DNA from 3 places in the Pantoea sp. R13S299 genome. Region 3 is predicted to be linked to each of the others. Evidence: predicted binding sites of a transcription regulator. Region 3 holds the regulator's gene; each other region holds the start of a gene.
The links. The regulator PurR, encoded in region 3, represses purine synthesis genes. The targets are predictions, from matches to a motif close to CANGCAAACGTTTGCNTG.
Positions count from the first base shown of each region.

Region 1: pyrC (dihydroorotase) is a predicted target of PurR. The motif match lies at 3,821-3,838, and genes of this name have one in related genera.
Region 2: guaD (guanine deaminase) is a predicted target of PurR. The motif match lies at 2,237-2,254, and genes of this name have one in related genera.

Region 1 is NZ_JBLYEF010000001.1:674,416-680,286, forward strand. Features, by position in the region: gene solA (N-methyl-L-tryptophan oxidase) at 280-1,392, opposite strand; gene bssS (biofilm formation regulator BssS) at 1,487-1,741, opposite strand; gene ACN1CO_RS03380 (hypothetical protein) at 1,988-2,260, opposite strand; gene dinI (DNA damage-inducible protein I) at 2,405-2,650, opposite strand; gene pyrC (dihydroorotase) at 2,713-3,756, opposite strand; gene ACN1CO_RS03395 (lipoprotein) at 3,890-4,453, opposite strand; gene grxB (glutaredoxin 2) at 4,569-5,216, opposite strand; gene rimJ (ribosomal protein S5-alanine N-acetyltransferase) at 5,515-5,871, shown strand, end outside.
Region 2 is NZ_JBLYEF010000001.1:1,190,699-1,196,569, forward strand. Features, by position in the region: gene xdhA (xanthine dehydrogenase small subunit) at 1-735, opposite strand, end outside; gene guaD (guanine deaminase) at 732-2,060, opposite strand; gene ydfG (bifunctional NADP-dependent 3-hydroxy acid dehydrogenase/3-hydroxypropionate dehydrogenase YdfG) at 2,458-3,204, shown strand; gene ACN1CO_RS05845 (YnfA family protein) at 3,236-3,562, opposite strand; gene ACN1CO_RS05850 (DUF1283 family protein) at 3,696-4,019, shown strand; gene ACN1CO_RS05855 (DUF1161 domain-containing protein) at 4,065-4,361, shown strand; gene ACN1CO_RS05860 (MDR family MFS transporter) at 4,401-5,867, opposite strand.
Region 3 is NZ_JBLYEF010000001.1:985,401-991,271, reverse strand. Features, by position in the region: gene gloA (lactoylglutathione lyase) at 105-512, shown strand; gene rnt (ribonuclease T) at 633-1,301, shown strand; gene ACN1CO_RS04855 (Grx4 family monothiol glutaredoxin) at 1,345-1,680, opposite strand; gene ACN1CO_RS04850 (C40 family peptidase) at 2,046-2,855, shown strand; gene ACN1CO_RS04845 (YnhF family membrane protein) at 2,903-2,992, opposite strand; gene purR (HTH-type transcriptional repressor PurR) at 3,274-4,299, shown strand; gene punR (DNA-binding transcriptional activator PunR) at 4,296-5,201, opposite strand; gene punC (purine nucleoside transporter PunC) at 5,309-5,871, shown strand, end outside.

The DNA.
Region 1 (5,871 bases), 310 kb from region 3:
GAAATAATCTGAAATAAGCATCCACATTATGAAATATAAAAGCAATCGTCCTTACGCTTCTATAAGTTTTAATTTCTATTGTGAAACGGTTGAATAAAAAGGGCGGGAGATGCGCAATATTACTGAATGAGTTATCAGGGGCGGGAGGCTCGTCAACTAAAAAGAGCGGCAATTAACCCTAAGGGTCAAATAAAACAGCGCTGTTATGTCAGTATCGTTCAGTTCCCGTCAGTTAATGTCAGTCGGGCGGCACCGTCCTGATGCCACCCGTTATCAGAGTCAGAAGCGTGAAAGGCGGAAAGGCGTCAGGTCAAAGGAGAACGATTTATTCTGAGCGAATTCCGCAGCCAGTTCGCCTAATACGCTGGCAAATTTAAACCCGTGTCCGCTGAGTCCGGTAATTAATAAGCGATCGGGTTCACCCGGCAGAGTATCAATAATGAAGTCTTCATCCGGGCTGAAATCGTAGCTGCAGGCTTCGCCATGCAGACAGACACCCACGCCGGGTAAAAAATGACGGAGGAAACCAAAGGCTTCACTGCCATCGGCCGCTACCGCGCCAAAAGGTTTACGATCCTCCGGCTGCTGCATCAGCTGACCGCCATCATGACGACCCACTTTCAGGGCGTTGTTATCCGCCGGGAAGCCATAAAACTGGCTGCCATCCGCCATTTCCACGGTAAAGCCGGGAAACTTATTGTTTTCGCTGTAGCGACCATCAGCCTGATACCAGGCAAACACTTTACGCGTTGGGGCGACCGGCAGGTCAGGGACTAATTTACCGACCCAGGTGCCGGCGCTGACCAGCATTTTGCGGCCCCGGTAGATACCATCCAGGGTGGTGACCTGCTGCAGATCGCCATCACGACCCAGTTCAGTGACCGGGCAGTTAAACAGCTGCGCACAGCCCGCCTGTTCCGCAAGCTGAATCCAGCTGCGAACGGCCTGCTCACACTTTAGATAACCGGACTCCGGCTCAAAGACGCCCAGATAACCTTCAGGTACGTTGATTTGCGGCCAGCGCTTGCGCACTTCATCGGGCTGCATCACCTCGATGTTGAGCTGCCAGCGTGAGGCGCTGTCGATAACGTTCTGAATAAAAGGCGACTGAATCGGCGCAAGGTTGAGTACGCCGCTGCGATGCATGATGCGTTCACCGGCACGCTGTTCCAGCTCATCCCACAGCGTCTGCGCCCGCAGGACCAGGGGAACATAGCGTTCGCCTTCACCATAGGCGTGACGAATCAGCCGGCTCTCGCCATGATGCGTGCCCTGATTGTGGGGAGGATGGGCGCTGTCGATCATGAGTACCGACAAACCCGCCTGAGTGGCATAGTAGCCTGCGGCTGCGCCCACTGAGCCGCTGCCGACGACGATAAGATCATAAATCATGGTAACTACGCTCTAAGAGTCAGATAATCAAAAGCATACCAGAAACAGAAACGAAAAAGGCACCCCTGAGGGCGCCTCTTTGATGCGGCAGAAATTAATGCTTATTGAGGAGTCGTTCTATCTGCTCGGCTGATTCTATCTTGGCGATGCCCGCTTCGAGAATCGAGATAAACTGCCTTGCCACATCCGTTGTCAGCCAGTAAGTCGGGCCAACATCCGCTTCTTCTTCTTTTTGATCCTGCGACGACAGCGAGTGCAGGCGGATCATCATGGCGTCATAGCTATCAACGGTACTGATATCCCAGCCCACCAGCGGATGAGTCTGAATAACGTCTTTTCTTCTGTCCATTATAACCTCCTTATTACTCGTTAAACGAAGTGCATGGTGAGGTTCAATGCGGCTTTTTTATTCCAATAGCGAAACAATTATAACAGTAAACCAGGGAGTCACTGCTTTAAAAAGGCCGTGAGTCAGCTTCTCACAGAATATTTGCGTTTGAAAGGCGGGGGGGAAAAAATAAAATGCCTGGCGGGCAGGCATTCTAATCACTATTCAATGGGCCGGCAAAACGCGGGTTAAGCCGCGTGAGCGTGCTCAGAGTGTCGGGGCTTCCGGCACAATACCGCCGCCGCGTTTCTGCAATGTTTCTGCCAGACGGGCAAAGTGCTGCTGAAGCTGCTCATCATGGTTTTGATTTTGGGCTTCCAGCGACAGATTGTGCACCAGCAGCTGACTGGCACGATCGTCAAGACAGAAAATCAGACTGGAAAAAGCATTTTCCAGCACCGTTAAACGACGCTTTTGATCACCAATCAGTGCTAACAACTCACCAAAGGTCATCGCCTCTTCCGGTTTATCAGTAGTCATGGTGCGCACCTCCTGTTATGCGTGACGAGCGCAAGGATAGGGCATTGATCATTCAGAGTCTAGATGCAGAGAGAGGGAAGTGCGAGAGGGGAGAAAAGATAAAAAAACCGGGTGGCGACACCCGGAAAAAAAGCACAGTGGCGGTTAATCAGTAATGAACCAGTCATCAGCGCTTTCCCACGTCTGCTGCAGGATTTCGCTGATCTGGTCGCGCGTCTCTTTTCCACCGCCCAGCACGCTGAGATTGTTGGCACTGGCGTAACGTACCTTGACGTGATTGGTCGAGTCAGGGAACTGTTCATCAATGCGGCGCGATAATTCATCGCTTAACGCTTCAATCGCGCCAGCAGGAAGAGGTCGGGTATTGGATACGGTAATTTCAACGCGCATAATAGCCTCCGGTTAAGATGCTGTATATATTTACAGTATCGATGGGCCGGAGGCAAGTAAAATTATGCGATGCGCCAGTTCAGGGTTTCACCTGCCAGGAATGGCACCAGTGAGTGGCTGCCGAGTGCAATTGACTCTGGCACCTGCCAGGGTTCACGCACCAGCGTAATCGTCCCTTCATTCAGCGGCAGGCCGTAGAAACGCGGGCCATTTTCAGAACAGAACGCTTCAAAATGCGCCAGCGCGTTCAGCTCTTCAAATACGGTAGCGTAAGCGGGCAACGACGTCGGCGCATTAAAGACGCCGGCACAGCCGCAGCTGGCTTCTTTGAGATGACGCAGATGCGGCGCGGTGTCGGTGCCGAGGAAGAAGCGAGGATTTCCGCTCGCCACTACTTTGCGCAGCGCCTCCTGATGCACGTTGCGTTTAAGAATCGGCAGGCAGTAGAGGTGTGGACGAATCCCGCCCACCAGCATGTGGTTGCGGTTAAACATCAGATGCTGCGGCGTAATGGTCGCGCCCAGCGTCTCATCAGCATCAGCGACATAGTCAGCGGCGTCCTGCGTCGTAATGTGCTCCATCACCACTTTCAGTGCCGGAAACTGGCTGCGCAGCGGCACCATCACCGTTTCGATAAACCGGGCTTCGCGGTCAAAGATGTCGATATGCGCATCGGTCACTTCACCGTGGATCAGCAGTGGCATACCGAGCTTCTGCATCCGCTCCAGCACGCGGGCGATCGACGCGATATTGGTCACGCCATGGCTGGAGTTGGTGGTGGCGTGTGCCGGATAGAGCTTAGCCGCGGTAAACAGACCCGCGGTAAAGCCGCGCTCAAGCTCATCAGGATCCAGCGAGTCGGTCAGATAGCAGGTCATCAGCGGCGTAAAGGCGTGATCGGCAGGCAGCGCCGCCAGGATGCGATCGCGGTACGCTTCACCTGCCGCTACGCTGGTCACCGGCGGCACCAGGTTAGGCATCACAATGGCACGACCATTCACCGCGCTGGTATAGGGCAGGACCGTTTTGAGCATCTCATCGTCACGCAGATGAATATGCCAGTCGTCAGGGCGACGCAGGGTAAGTTGCTGAGGTTGTGCTGTCATCAGTGAAGCTCCGGCAGAAGGGAAACAAAAGGCGTGTTTTGGCCGGGGTCTAAGCATAAGGATTCAGGCAACCGTTTGCACCTGCTTTTTATGCCGGTAATGAAAATCCGCGCCAGGGGCGCGGAGATTGGAGTTACTGCGTGAAGGGAATGACCAGTTCGCCGGGTTTCACTTCCAGCCCTTTGGCAAACTTCTTCGCCAGCGACTCGCCTTTGCTGCGGTCAGCACTCAGGACGTAAGCCGGGGTCTGATCGAAATAGCTTTTCAGCGACTGATTCAGATAAGGGGTCAGCGTCTTCATGATGGAGGCCATTTTTTCCGGCGCAACCTGCGCATCAACAATCTCCAGATCGCGCAGATAGATGGCGCCCTGCTGCTGGTCATAGACCGGCTGAGCACGCATCTTCAGTTGCATATCGGCCTGCTGCGGGCCAAACAGCGAGGTCACGTTGATTTTTGCGTTGCCGGAGAGTGTCACTTTACCCGGCTCTTCGCGGCCAATCTGACTGGTCAGGTTGTTCAGCACAATGTGCGCGTTAACCAGTCCGGAGACGCCAATATCTTTCTCGTAGTTGTTGTGCTTCTGCAGCGCCTGATTCACTTCCTGTTCGCTGATAGTGTATTGCGTCAGTTGATTACAGCCGCTCACCAGCAGCGCGATCAACAGGGCCGTCAGCCCGAAAAATGCCTTTTTCATCGATCTTTATCCTGAATATCAGAGCCAGTAAACAGGGCATAGCCTGCCTGAATGCGTGGCGGGTGTCATCAGGAAAGAGATGAGAAACGCCGCAGCGTCTCTCATCGGGGCAGGATTAGTGGGCTATCGAGGAGAGCAGATTGACCTGGGTCTGTTTGGCCATATTATCGCGGTAGTCAGCGACCCGTGCGGGCCAGTCGATACCGGCCACCAGCGTCAGCGAGCGCAGCAACGGGAAGAGATTGAAATCATCTTCCGACAGCTCGCCGTTTACCGCATTAGGTTGTTCGATTAACTTGTCCAGCTTGCGCAGATCCTGGCTGACATTTTTAATCAGCCCGGCTGAGTGACTTTTCAGCGTCCCGAAATCACCGATGCTGGCCTGCTTTTTAGTGCGGAAATAGTCACGCGCCTCCGGGGTGGCGAATTCGGCAAACGCGGCGTCTGCAATGCGCGGCAACAGCAGCTTATTCACGTAGCTGTTCATGTGACGCAGCCACTCGCCAATCGCCGGGTTCAGTGCGCCGGTGATCAGCGGTTCGCGATCCAGCTGATCGACGTAATGCACGATCTCCATGCTCTCAGGCATCGCACTGCCATCCTGCTTTTGCAGAATCGGTGCCATTTTCTGACCAATCAGTCGTTTCGGCGTCTCTTCATCGTCGTTGAGCATCACCACCAGCTCAACCGGCTTATTTTTCAGGCCAAAAATCATTCGCGCTTTTACGCAGAAAGGGCAGTGGTCATAGATATAGAGCTTCATCCTGATCTCCCGTGTTCAGAGGTTGACTGTTTAACAGAATGAATCAATTCATCCTGTTTTCGGGCGCGTAAAAAGTATGGAAGAGATTACCCCACAGGGCAAACCGGCCTGTCAGATGCGTGACCGGATCGGCGGCTGAAGCCGCCTGTACAGTTTGTTGACCGCTGCGATAACAGAGCAAAATCAACCTCTTTATGGCGAAACCGCTGTAACGTTTTACCGCAGCCCAGGCGGCGGTTATAGTGAAAGCCGGGTAATGACGGCTCAGCTCTATCAGCCATTGATTTCAGGAGTCAGGATGTTTGGCTATCGTTCTGCCGCGCCCAGGGTGCGATTAACCACCGATCGTCTGGTGGTCCGTCTGGTTCACGAACGTGATGCCTGGCGAATGGCAGATTACTATTCGGAAAACCGCCTGTTTTTAAAACCCTGGGAGCCGGTGCGCGATGACAGCCACTGTTATCCGTCGGGCTGGCAGGCACGGCTCGGGCTGATTTCCGACATGCATAAGCAGGGAACGGCCTTCTATTTTATCCTCATGGACAGCGATGAAACCGAAGTGCGGGGCGTGGCGAACTTCAGCAACGTGCTGCGCGGATCGTTTCACGCCTGCTACCTCGGCTATTCACTGGGCGAAAAGTGGCAGGGACAGGGC
Region 2 (5,871 bases), 210 kb from region 3:
CAGCGCGGCAACCTGCTCCAGCGCAATCAGCAGCGGTATTCTCTTATGCTGCTGGGTAATCATCAGGCTGAGATCGGTGCCACCGGCAATCAGCTTCGCATCGGGATGGGCCAGATAGATTTCGGCCAGCTGAGACGGGGTTTTGGGCAGGAAGCAGCGGCGACCCTCACCACCTATCTCCTGCATCTCCGGGGTGGCCAGCGCCTCCAGCCGCTGCACGGTGGCGGCAGCGCTGTGATCAAACTGGTCCGTGACCGGCTGCGAGCAGAGCTGTTCGGCGGCAGCCATGATGGGCCGGTAGCCGGTGCAGCGGCAGAGGTTGCCCGCCAGCGCGGTCTCCGCCTGATGACGATCCCAGCCCGCTGCCTTTTTTTGCAGACTGAACAGCGACATCACAAAACCTGGCGTGCAGAATCCGCATTGCGAACCGTGGCAGTCGACCATCGCCTGCTGCGCAGGATGCAGTGCGCGACCATGACGCAGATCCTCGACTGTGATCAGCTGCTTGCCCTGTAACGCAGAGACCAGCGTCAGGCAGCTGTTAATCGTTTCATACTGCATTTCTCCCCCGACGGCCTTGCCGAGAGTGACGCTGCACGCGCCGCAGTCGCCTGAGGCGCAGCCCTCTTTGGTGCCAGGACGATGCTGCCGGGTGCGCAGGTAGTTGAGCACCGTGAGATTCGGGTCGAGCGCATCTTCACTGACCAGCTGGTTATTTAACAGAAACTGGATCATGCGGCTTGCTCCTGTGCATCGCGCTGCCAGACCGGACGACCGCCGACCCAGGTCTGGGCAATGTTGCGGTCGTCGCCCAGCGTCATTAATACAAACAGTTTTTCCCAGATATCTTTGCTGTTGCCGATGCGCAACTGCTGCAGCGCAGAGACCGCCGGGTCGAGCACCACAAAGTCTGCCTCTTTGCCGATGTTGAAATTCCCGATTGCGTGGTCGAGATCCAGCGCGCGTGCCCCGCCCAGCGTGGCGTGATAAAAGGCTTCGGCGGCGCTGAGCCGGTAGTGCTGTAGCTGACCCACTTTGTAGGCTTCGCCCAGGGTCTGCAGCATGTTAAAGGTGGTGCCTGCGCCGACATCGGTGCCGATCCCCACTTTCACGCCCTGCTGCCAGCTGCGCTTGATGTTAAACAGGCCGCTGCCGAGGAACAGGTTCGAGGTGGGACAGAAGGCAATAGAAGAGCCGGTATCGTGCAGACACTGCCACTCTTCCTCCTCCAGATGCAGGCAGTGCGCAAAGACGCTGCGGCGGCCGGTCAGCTGGTGATGATGATAAACATCCAGATAGCCCTCACGCTCCGGGAACAGCTCTTTCACCCACGCGACCTCCTGCGGGTTTTCGCTGAGATGGGTATGCAGCCAGGTGTCCGGGAACTCCTGACGCAGCTGTTGCACTTTTGCCAGAAGCTGCGGGGATGAAGTCGGTGCAAAGCGCGGCGTCAGGGCATAGCTCAGGCGTCCACGCTGGTGCCAGCGCTTAATCAGCGCCCGCGTCTGCTGGTAGCTCTGTTCCGGGGTTTCGGTGAGATTGTCGGGCGCATTGCGATCCATCATCACTTTACCGGCGATCAGCCGCATGTTCAGAGCTTCGGCGGCGCTGAACAGCGCCTCCACCGATTGTGGATGAACGGTGCCAAACACCAGCGCGCTGGTGGTGCCGTTAGAGAGCAGCTGATGCAGGAAGAAGGCGGACATTTTTGCAGCGTGATCCGGGCAGTGATACTGCGCTTCGACCGGGAAGGTGTAGTGATTCAGCCACTCCAGCAGTTGTTCGCCGAAAGCGCCAATCATCTCTGTCTGCGGATAGTGAATGTGGGTATCGACAAATCCCGGCACGATCAGTTTGCCGCGCAGGTCGGTCACCGGATGACCCGCCAGCAGCGCCTCGCTGTTCTCCCAGCTATCCAGCCCCACCACGTGTCCATCACGCAGCAACAGCACCCCATCCTCCAGATAGCGCGCCTGCCCGGCCAGGTCGTCGGGATGATCCACCACGCCAGTAAAGTCAAAGAAGCTGGCGCGTATCGCCGTGTCGGTTGCTGATAGCATGGGTATGTCCTTTCTGAATGCGCGATTTTAATGTGCAGATGATGATCTAAACCTTGCAACCTGCGTGCCAGAACTGGAATGGAATAAAATTCTTATATATCAATAAAATAACCAAAAAAAGAGGGTGTTGCGCAACAAAACTGGCCTCTTGAGGCTTAGCAACCGTTTGCGGAGTGGATGCAAACGGTTGCGATGCGGATTGGCGCACAGTAATCATTCTGAGTATGGCCTGCTGTCCGTAAATCTGCCCTTTTCAGGTGCAGGCTGCCCCATAAAGGCGCAGCGGATAGCATGGTAAAATCCGTTTACAGGCAGGGCTGCTTTTCCACGCGCAGAAGCGGAAACGAAATGCTATGGTGAAGCCAACGACTCTGAAAATGGCATAAGGAACAGTGAGATGATTATTTTTGTCACCGGCGCGACCGCTGGTTTTGGTGAAAGCATCACCCGCCGCTTTATTGAGAATGGCCACAAAGTGATTGCCACCGGACGCCGCGCCGAACGTTTAAAAGCGCTGAAGGATGAGCTGGGCGAGAACCTGTATACCGTGCAGCTGGATGTGCGTAATCGTGCCGCTATCGAAGAAGCGGTGGCACAGTTACCGGCTGAATGGCGCAATATCGATGTGCTGGTTAACAACGCCGGTCTGGCGCTGGGCATTGAGCCTGCGCACAAGGCCAACGTTGATGACTGGGAAAACATGATCGACACCAACACCAAAGGCCTGGTCTACATGACTCGCGCCCTGCTGCCACAGATGGTGGAGCGTGATGTAGGTCATATCATCAATATCGGTTCGATTGCCGGTAGCTGGCCGTATGCCGGTGGCAACGTTTATGGTGCGACCAAGGCCTTTGTTCGCCAGTTCAGCCTTAACCTGCGTACCGATCTGCACGGCACCGCGCTGCGCGTGACCGACATTGAACCGGGACTGGTTGGCGGCACGGAGTTTTCCAACGTGCGTTTTAAAGGCGATGATGACAAAGCGGGTCAGGTTTATGAAGGTGCAAAAGCGCTGACGCCGGAAGATGTGACAGAAGCGGTCTGGTGGGTCGCCACACTGCCTAAGCATGTCAACATCAACAGCCTTGAGATGATGCCGGTCAGCCAGACGCTGGCGGGTCTGAAAGTCCACAAGCCGTAACACTCTTTAGCGCCAGCCCGTCCGGCTGGCGTTAGCCGCGTCCCCAGCCCAGCACGATGATCAGCATGCCACTGAACGCGATCAGTGCCCCGCTCCAGTCCCACGCGCTTAACTTCACGCCATCCACCACCCGTAACCAGAGCAGTGCGGTGAGTACATAGACGCCACCGTAGGCGGCATACACCCGTCCGCTGGCAGCCGGATGCAGGGTCAGCAGCCAGACAAACAGCGCCAGACTGGCCGCTGCAGGCAATAACAGCCAGGCCGATCCGCCCTTTTTCAGCCACAGCCACGGCAGAAAGCAGCCGGTGATCTCCGCCAGTGCGGTAACAAAAAACAGCAAGGCGGTCTTAATCAGCACCCTTACCTCTCCTGAACGTAAACAAACGTCTCACCACTGGTGAGCAAAGAAACGGCGATGATATACTATGAGTACTCGCTGCAACAGCCATCCTGGATGGCGATGTTTGCGTTAACTAAAGGATAGTGTGATGAAAAAAATGATCCCTGCCGTTCTGATGGTTCTGCTGTCTGGTATGGCTTTAAACGCTGGCGCGACTACCAACCGTCTGATCATTGAAGATGGCAGCACCGCGCTGGGCAATGAAACGGCGCGTCAGGATAAAGAGCAATGGAATGACACGCGTATGCTGCGTAACAAAGTGAACACCCGCGTTGAAAAAGAGTTTGATAAGACCGATCGCGCCTTTGATACCCGCGACAAATGCGAGCAGAGCCTCAATCTCAACGCCTACTGGGAGCCAACCACCCTGCGTTGCCTGGATCGTCGTTCAGGTCGCCCGGTAGCGCCGTAAATTTGAGCTATAGTAATGACGGACGACTAACATAAGGAAGACGAGATGAAGCTACAGAGGGTTTTGTTAAGCGCGGCGTTTTTAGCTCTGCCGCTGATGGCACAGGCATCCTGTGAATCGGTGAAAGCTGATATCAGCCAGAAAATCATTCAGAACGGTGTGCCTGAATCAGGTTTTAGTCTCGACGTTGTCGCCAACGATCAGGTTGATCAGGCGGGCGGTCAGGTCGTCGGACATTGTGAAAACGACACACAAAAGATTGTTTATAAGCGCACAGGACGTGACGACGAAGCCAGCGTCCCTGCAAGTGCCGGCAGTTCGCAGGACGCGCCTGCACAGTAGTCAGATTCAAATCAGGGCGACATCCTGTCGCCCTGCCTGCTAGTCCGCCTGTTCCGGCCGCTGACGCGGCATCATCCATGCCACACCCACCGCAAACAGCGCAATCACCAGTGCCACGACGAACACCCAGTGCAGTGATGTCGCTATCGCCGCCACCATCTGCTGCAGGGTTTCCGGCTGCAACTGCTGACGACTGGGCTCGGACATAATCTGCTGCACCGGATCCTGCACCTGCGGCAGTCGCCATTGCAGATTCAGATTCAGCACTGCGCCCATAATTGCCGTCCCCACCGCCGAGCCGATCATCCGGCTGAACATGATTGATGCGGTACAGATGCCACGAATCTGGTAGTCCGCCTGGTTCTGCACCGAAACCAGGAACGTGGTACTGGTCATCCCCATGCCGGTCCCGATCAGAAACGCCGTGAAGCCCGCCTGATAGAGAGAACTCTCGGGCTGTAAGAACAACAGCAATGCGCTGCCGGTGACCAGCAACAGCGCGCCGAGTTGGGCGGTGAAACGATAAGAGGTGTGCAGCATCAGTCTGCCGCTCAGGGTGCTGGCCAGCGGCCAGCCAATCGACATCATCGCCAGCACGCTGCCCGCCTGCAACGGTGAGCCGCCGCGTATCCCCTGAATCCAGGTGGGCAGAAACGCGCTGATGCCCATCATGGCCGCCCCGATAATCAGATTCCCCGCGTTACCGGCCACGATAAGCCGGCTGCGCCAGATGATCAGCGGAAACAGCGGTGCCGCTGAACGCTGCTCATGGCGCTTAAGCTGCCAGCCCGCGAACAGCGAAAAAAGCAGGAACGGCACCAGCCAGACGCCCAGCTGTTCCGCCTGCAACAGCGCAACCAGCAGCGCGGTCACGCAGAGCATCAGCCAGCCGCTGCCTGCCAGATTCAGCGGCTGCGATTTCTCCTCCTTCTGGTGCGCCGGTAACCAGCGCGCCAGCATCAGCATGCTGATCAGGCCAATCGGCAGATTGACCCAGAAAATCACCGACCAGTTAAAGTGCTGCACCAGCCAGGCACCGGTCAGCGGCCCCACTATCGCCGCCACACCCCAGACGCTGGAGAGCCAGCCCTGCACGCTGGCACGTTCGCGCGGCGAATAGATATCCGCCACGATGGTGGAGCTGAGCGGCATGATCGCGCCCGCCCCCAGCCCCTGAAACGCCCGGAACAGGATGAGCCAGGTCATAGTATGGGCGAAGCCACACAGCACCGATCCCACCAGGAAGATGGAGGTGCCGACAAAAAACATCGTTTTGCGCCCCACCATATCCGCCAGCCGCCCGTAAAGCGGCACGCTGACCGCCTGTGTCAGCAGATAGATGGAGAAGACCCAGCCAAACTGCGAAAAACCGCCAAGGTCAGCAATGATGGTGGGCATCGCCGTAGCCACAATGGTGACTTCAATGGCCGCCATAAACATCGCCAGCATGCAGGCAATTAATATCCAGTGGCGATGACCGGTCTGGAGTTGTGCGCTTTCAGTCATAGGG
Region 3 (5,871 bases):
GCCGTCCGGGACGATGGCGGCAGCCATTATTCAATGGCGATTTTCATCGCTATACTTATCGCCTGGGTCATCCGGCGATGGCATTTTATTTCAAAGAGGATGTTATGCGTTTACTTCATACCATGCTGCGCGTTGGCGATCTGCAACGTTCTATCGATTTCTACACCCGTGTGCTGGGAATGCGCGTGCTGCGTCAGAGCGAAAACACCGAATATAAATATACCCTGGCCTTTGTGGGCTACACCGACGAGAGCGAAGGTGCGGTGATCGAGCTGACCTACAACTGGGGCGTCGATAAGTATGACCTCGGTAATGCCTATGGTCACATTGCGCTGGGCGTTGATGACGCAGCAGCAGCCTGCGAACGTATCCGCAAAGATGGCGGCAACGTGACGCGTGAAGCGGGTCCGGTTAAAGGCGGCTCCACCATTATTGCCTTTGTTGAAGATCCCGATGGCTACAAAATCGAGCTGATCGAAAACAAGGATGCCGGTAACGGCCTGGGCAACTAAACCTGCCCCTCAGCCTGCCCGCCCGGGTGGGCTGAATCCCCTTCTCTTCGCTTCATCTGCTGCACCCGGCCCCGTTTTTTGCCATAATACGCGCTGCCCTTTTTCTGCAACGAGATCCTGATGTCTGAATCGAATTCCCCTAATGCACTCAATCAACGTTTCCGTGGCTTCTATCCGGTGGTGATCGACGTTGAAACCGCCGGTTTCAATGCGCAAACCGATGCGTTACTGGAAATTGCCGCTATCACGCTGAAAATGGATGAAGAGGGATGGATTCAGATCGACCAGACGCTGCACTTCAACGTCGAACCTTTTGTCGGTTCGCTGCTGCATCCGGAAGCGCTGGCCTTTACCGGTATCGATCCGAGTAATCCGCTTCGCGGCGCAGTTAGTGAATATGATGCGCTACACGCCATTTTCAAAATGGTGCGCAAGGGCATTAAAGACAGCGGCTGTAATCGCGCCATTATGGTGGCGCACAATGCCACCTTCGACCTGAACTTTATGTCAGCGGCGGCGGAACGTGCCAGCCTGAAGCGCAATCCGTTTCACCCGTTTGCCACCTTTGATACCGCAGCGCTGAGCGGACTGGTGCTGGGTCAGACGGTACTGGCGAAAGCCTGTATTGCGGCAGGAATGGAGTTTGATAGTACGCAGGCGCATTCGGCGCTTTATGACACTCAGCAGACGGCAACGCTGTTCTGCGAGCTGGTGAACCGCTGGAAACGGTTAGGTGGCTGGCCACTGCCCTTCGCGGAAGGTGATGCAGAAGCCACGACATCCGCATAAGGGATGCCGCAATGAAAAAGGCCGACATGATGTCGGCCTTTTTTTATTCTGCTTCTTTAAACTTTTCTGCAGTCTCTTTGATCAGCGTCTGCAGTTCACCACGTTGTAACATCTCAACGATAATGTCGCAGCCACCGACCAGCTCGCCATCAACCCACAGCTGCGGGAAAGTTGGCCAGTTAGCGAATTTCGGCATCTCGGCACGAATGTCCGGGTTCTGCAGAATATCCACGTAAGCAAAACGCTCACCACAGGCTGACAGCGCCTGTACCGCCTGTGCAGAGAAACCGCAGCTAGGCAGTTTCGGGGAACCTTTCATGTACAGCAGGATCGGGTTTTCTGCGATCTGGCGCTGAATTTTTTCTACAGTACTCATTATTGCCTTCCTTAATTCGTCACTTCGTGTTTGTTTATTGTAGCGACTTCGCAGCGTGACTGAAAATGAGATTTTGACCGCTGCCCGATTAAATCGCCATCATTGTTAAGTCCCGCTTCGGGACGCCTGATTTCCTGATTATTAACAGCTGGTAACAGTTTAATAATTCGTAATAATTTCGTTGATATAAGACGCTGAAAATGTTCATTTTCAACGCGATTACGTGGGTTGCAAAGATTAATATTAAAAGGCATTACAGTTTTTAAACGAACTGGACTAGAATGGCCTGGGCGCTGATCCTGGATCAGATTAATCTCAACTTTGTCGCGGTGCGTAGTGGCCCTGACAACTTAACTAATCAACGGACTATGCGTTTAATCATTACGCTTTTCATGCTGGCCTTTGCGCAACTGTTTTTCAACGTCGCTGCTGCTTCCCCGCACGCGCCGGTGAACGTCAGTACGCATAAAGCAGAAAAAAAGAGTGCGCGCGACGATGAGCGCCGCAAGCGTCGCCAGGTAAAAACGGTGACCAAAAAAACTCGCCTCAGCCCTGTTCAAAAACTAAAAACGAAAAAACAGAAAAAAGTCGAACTCACTGCTAAACAGACGCCTGCTAAGAAGACCTCGCTTAAAACCGCCCGTATCAGCAAAACCAAAGAAAAAAATAAAGAGAAGAAACGCTATGGTCATCAGCGCCAGCTGAAAACGGCTGAGATCACCACCAGCGAGCCGGGCACGATTAAAATGAGCAAATCCCACCGTCAGCGTTATCAGAAGGCACGCGAAACCGCGATGACCAAGCTGATGGGCCAGTTAGGTAAACCTTATCAGTGGGGCGGCACCTCACCCCATACCGGTTTCGATTGCAGCGGTCTGGTCTGGTACGCCTATAAAGATCTGGTGAAGTTTAAGATCCCGCGTACCGCTAACGAGATGTATCACCTGCGTGACGCCGCGCCCATCAAGCGTGAGTCGCTGGAGAAAGGCGATCTGGTCTTCTTCCGCATTAACGGTCGCGGTACGGCTGACCACGTCGGCGTTTACCTGGGCGATGGTAAGTTTATTCAGTCGCCACGTACCGGCAAAGATATTCAGATCAGCGCATTAGGGGAAGATTACTGGCAGCGCCACTACATCGGTGCCCGTCGGGTGATGACGCCGAGAACCATTCGCTGAGCAGCAGTTCAGTCAGAAAAAAGCCGGGATAATCCCGGCTTTTTTTATTAGTGCAGAATGGCAGTAAAACTAAAGGCCACAATCATCAGCAAACAGCCCACGGAGGTCATTAACGCCAGTTTCAGATCGGTACTCATTGCTTGCTCCTTAGTCATACAATTTATAGGGATATGGCATTTTCCCACACGACCCGGTAAAAATCTCGTTTTATCCGTCCAGCCTTGTTAGAATCCCGCCTTTGTTGCGCAACGCGCGCAACTCTGATTCCGTTTGCGCATCTTTTAAGACGTTTATTCTCCGCCAGCGGCCTGTTTACCGGCCAGAAAAGCTGCATTTTTGCGGAAAAAACCCTGAGCAGACGCAAACGTTTAACACTACGCTTATCATAGAGTTAGATAAGCACTGGAGTCCGATTTTCATGGCAACAATTAAAGATGTGGCAAAACGCGCCGGCGTCTCAACGACCACCGTTTCGCACGTCATCAATAAAACCCGCTTTGTCGCTGAAGAGACGCGCAACGCGGTCTGGCAGGCGATCAAAGAGCTACACTACTCGCCGAGCGCCGTCGCGCGCAGCCTGAAAGTGAACCACACCAAAACGCTGGGCCTGCTTGCCACCTCCAGCGAAGCGCCCTATTTCGCTGAAATTATTGAAGCGGTTGAAAATCACTGTTTTGACAAAGGCTACACGCTGATTCTGGGTAATGCGCATAACGATCTGCAAAAACAGCGCGCCTATCTCAGCATGATGGCGCAGAAACGCGTCGATGGTCTGCTGGTGATGTGTTCTGAGTATCCGGACGACCTGCTGCAGATGCTGGAAGAGAACCGCAATATCCCGATGGTGGTGATGGACTGGGGCGAGTCGCGCGCCGACTTCACCGACACGGTGCTGGATAATGCCTTCCAGGGCGGCTATCTGGCGGGACGCTATCTGATTGAACGCGGACACCGTGATATTGGTGCAATCCCCGGCCAGATGGAGCGCAACACCGGTGGCGGACGCCATGCCGGTTTCCTGAAAGCGCTGGAAGAAGCAGGTATTCAGCCGCGCGCCGAATGGATTGTGCAGGGTGACTTCGAGCCGGAGTCAGGCTATCAGGCGATGCAGCAGATCCTGTCACAGAAACAGCGCCCGACGGCGGTGTTCTGCGGCGGTGACATCATGGCGATGGGCGCGATTTGCGCCGCCGACGAGATGGGCCTGCGCGTCCCGCAGGATATTTCGGTGATCGGTTATGACAATGTGCGCAATGCCCGCTATTTCGCACCGGCCCTGACAACCGTGCATCAGCCTAAAGCCCAACTGGGTGAAAAAGCGCTGGATATGCTGCTGGACCGCATCACCAGTAAGCGTGAAATTTCACAAACGATCGAAGTCCATCCCACGCTGATTGAACGCCGTTCCGTGGCCGATGGTCCGTTCCGCGATTATCGCCGCTAATCCTCGCTTAACCACTCCTGATTAAGCGTTTGCGCATCACCCAGATAGCTGAGCAACCAGCCTGTCGCCGGTGATGCGCGATCCTCAGCCCAGCTGACGCAGCAGGGGCTATCCGGAAATGCCACTGGCAGTGTCAGTTCCACCAGATCGCCGCTGTCGAGCAGGGGTCTGGCAAGATGACCCGGCACCATCGCCACACACAATCCCGCCTGCACGCACTCCAGACCGGTCTGCCATTCCGGCACCACCAGCCTGCGCTGGTTATCCAGCGTCCATGTCATACGGCGCGGCAGCGCTCGCGAGGTATCTTCCAGCACCAGTGAAGGCCAGCTACGCAGCGTGTCATCATCGATCTGGCTCGCCTGCGTTAATGGATGATCGGGCGCGACCACGCAGCGCCAGTTGAGGGTGCCCATATCGCGAAACGCAAAACGTCCGCCCACCGGAATTGCCTGGGTGGCCCCAATCGCGACCTCCACCCGACCATCGGCCAGCGCATCCCAGACGCCGTTAAAGACTTCATAGCTGATGATCAGCTCCATATCGGGGAAGTGCCGATAGAAATCTTTGACCAGTTGCCGGGTGCGCTGAGGTTTGGCGATACGGTCAACGGCAATGCTGAGCTGCCCGCGCCAGCCGTTGGCGAGCTGCTGACACTGTCGCCGGGTGGCAAGCATTTTTTTGATGACGCTGCGCCCTTCCCGGACAAAATGCTCGCCTGCCGGAGTGAGAACCACTTCGCGATGCTGACGCTCAAACAGCGGCACTGCCAGCCAGTTCTCCAGCTGGCGCACCGTGTAGCTGATGGCAGAGGGCACCCGATGTAACTCCTGCGCGGCCGCGCTGAAGCTGCCCCCACGGGCGACCGCGTCAACCACTTCTAATGCATATTCTGACCACATAATCTGCCTTCAAAAATTTTAACAGCAATCGGCAAATATTACCGTTTCACAGCAGCAAACGCACCTCTTACACTCTGCCGCGTTTATCCTGCAAATATGAGAATGAGATGTTGTCGAATAAAGGATTTATGCCTTACCTTGCCCTGCTGAGCATGCTCGGCTTTTTAGCCACGGATATGTACCTGCCCGCCTTTGGTGCGATGCAGCAAACCTTTAATACCTCGCCCGGCCTGATCAGCGCCAGTATGAGTCTCTTTCTGGGAGGCTTCGCCACAGGTCAGCTCTTCTGGGGACCGCTCTCCGACCGCATCGGCCGTAAACCTGTGCTGCTAGCCGGACTGGTGATGTTTGGCATCGGCTGTGCGGGCATGCTGTGGGTGAATGATATTTATCTGATGCTGGCGCTGCGCTTTGTGCAGGCGATTGGCGTCTGTGCTGCGGCCGTGAGCTGGCAGGCACTGGTGGTGGATCGCTACCCTGCTGCGCGTGCCAACAAAGTCTTTGCCACCATTATGCCGCTGGTTGCGCTCTCTCCGGCACTGGCGCCGTTGTTGGGTGCCTGGCTGATAGGCCACTTCCACTGGCGTTCGATTTTCCTGGTGCTGACACTGATTGCGGTGGCATTAATTATGACCACGCTGCGTCTGCCCACCGTTCGTAAAGTTGCAGG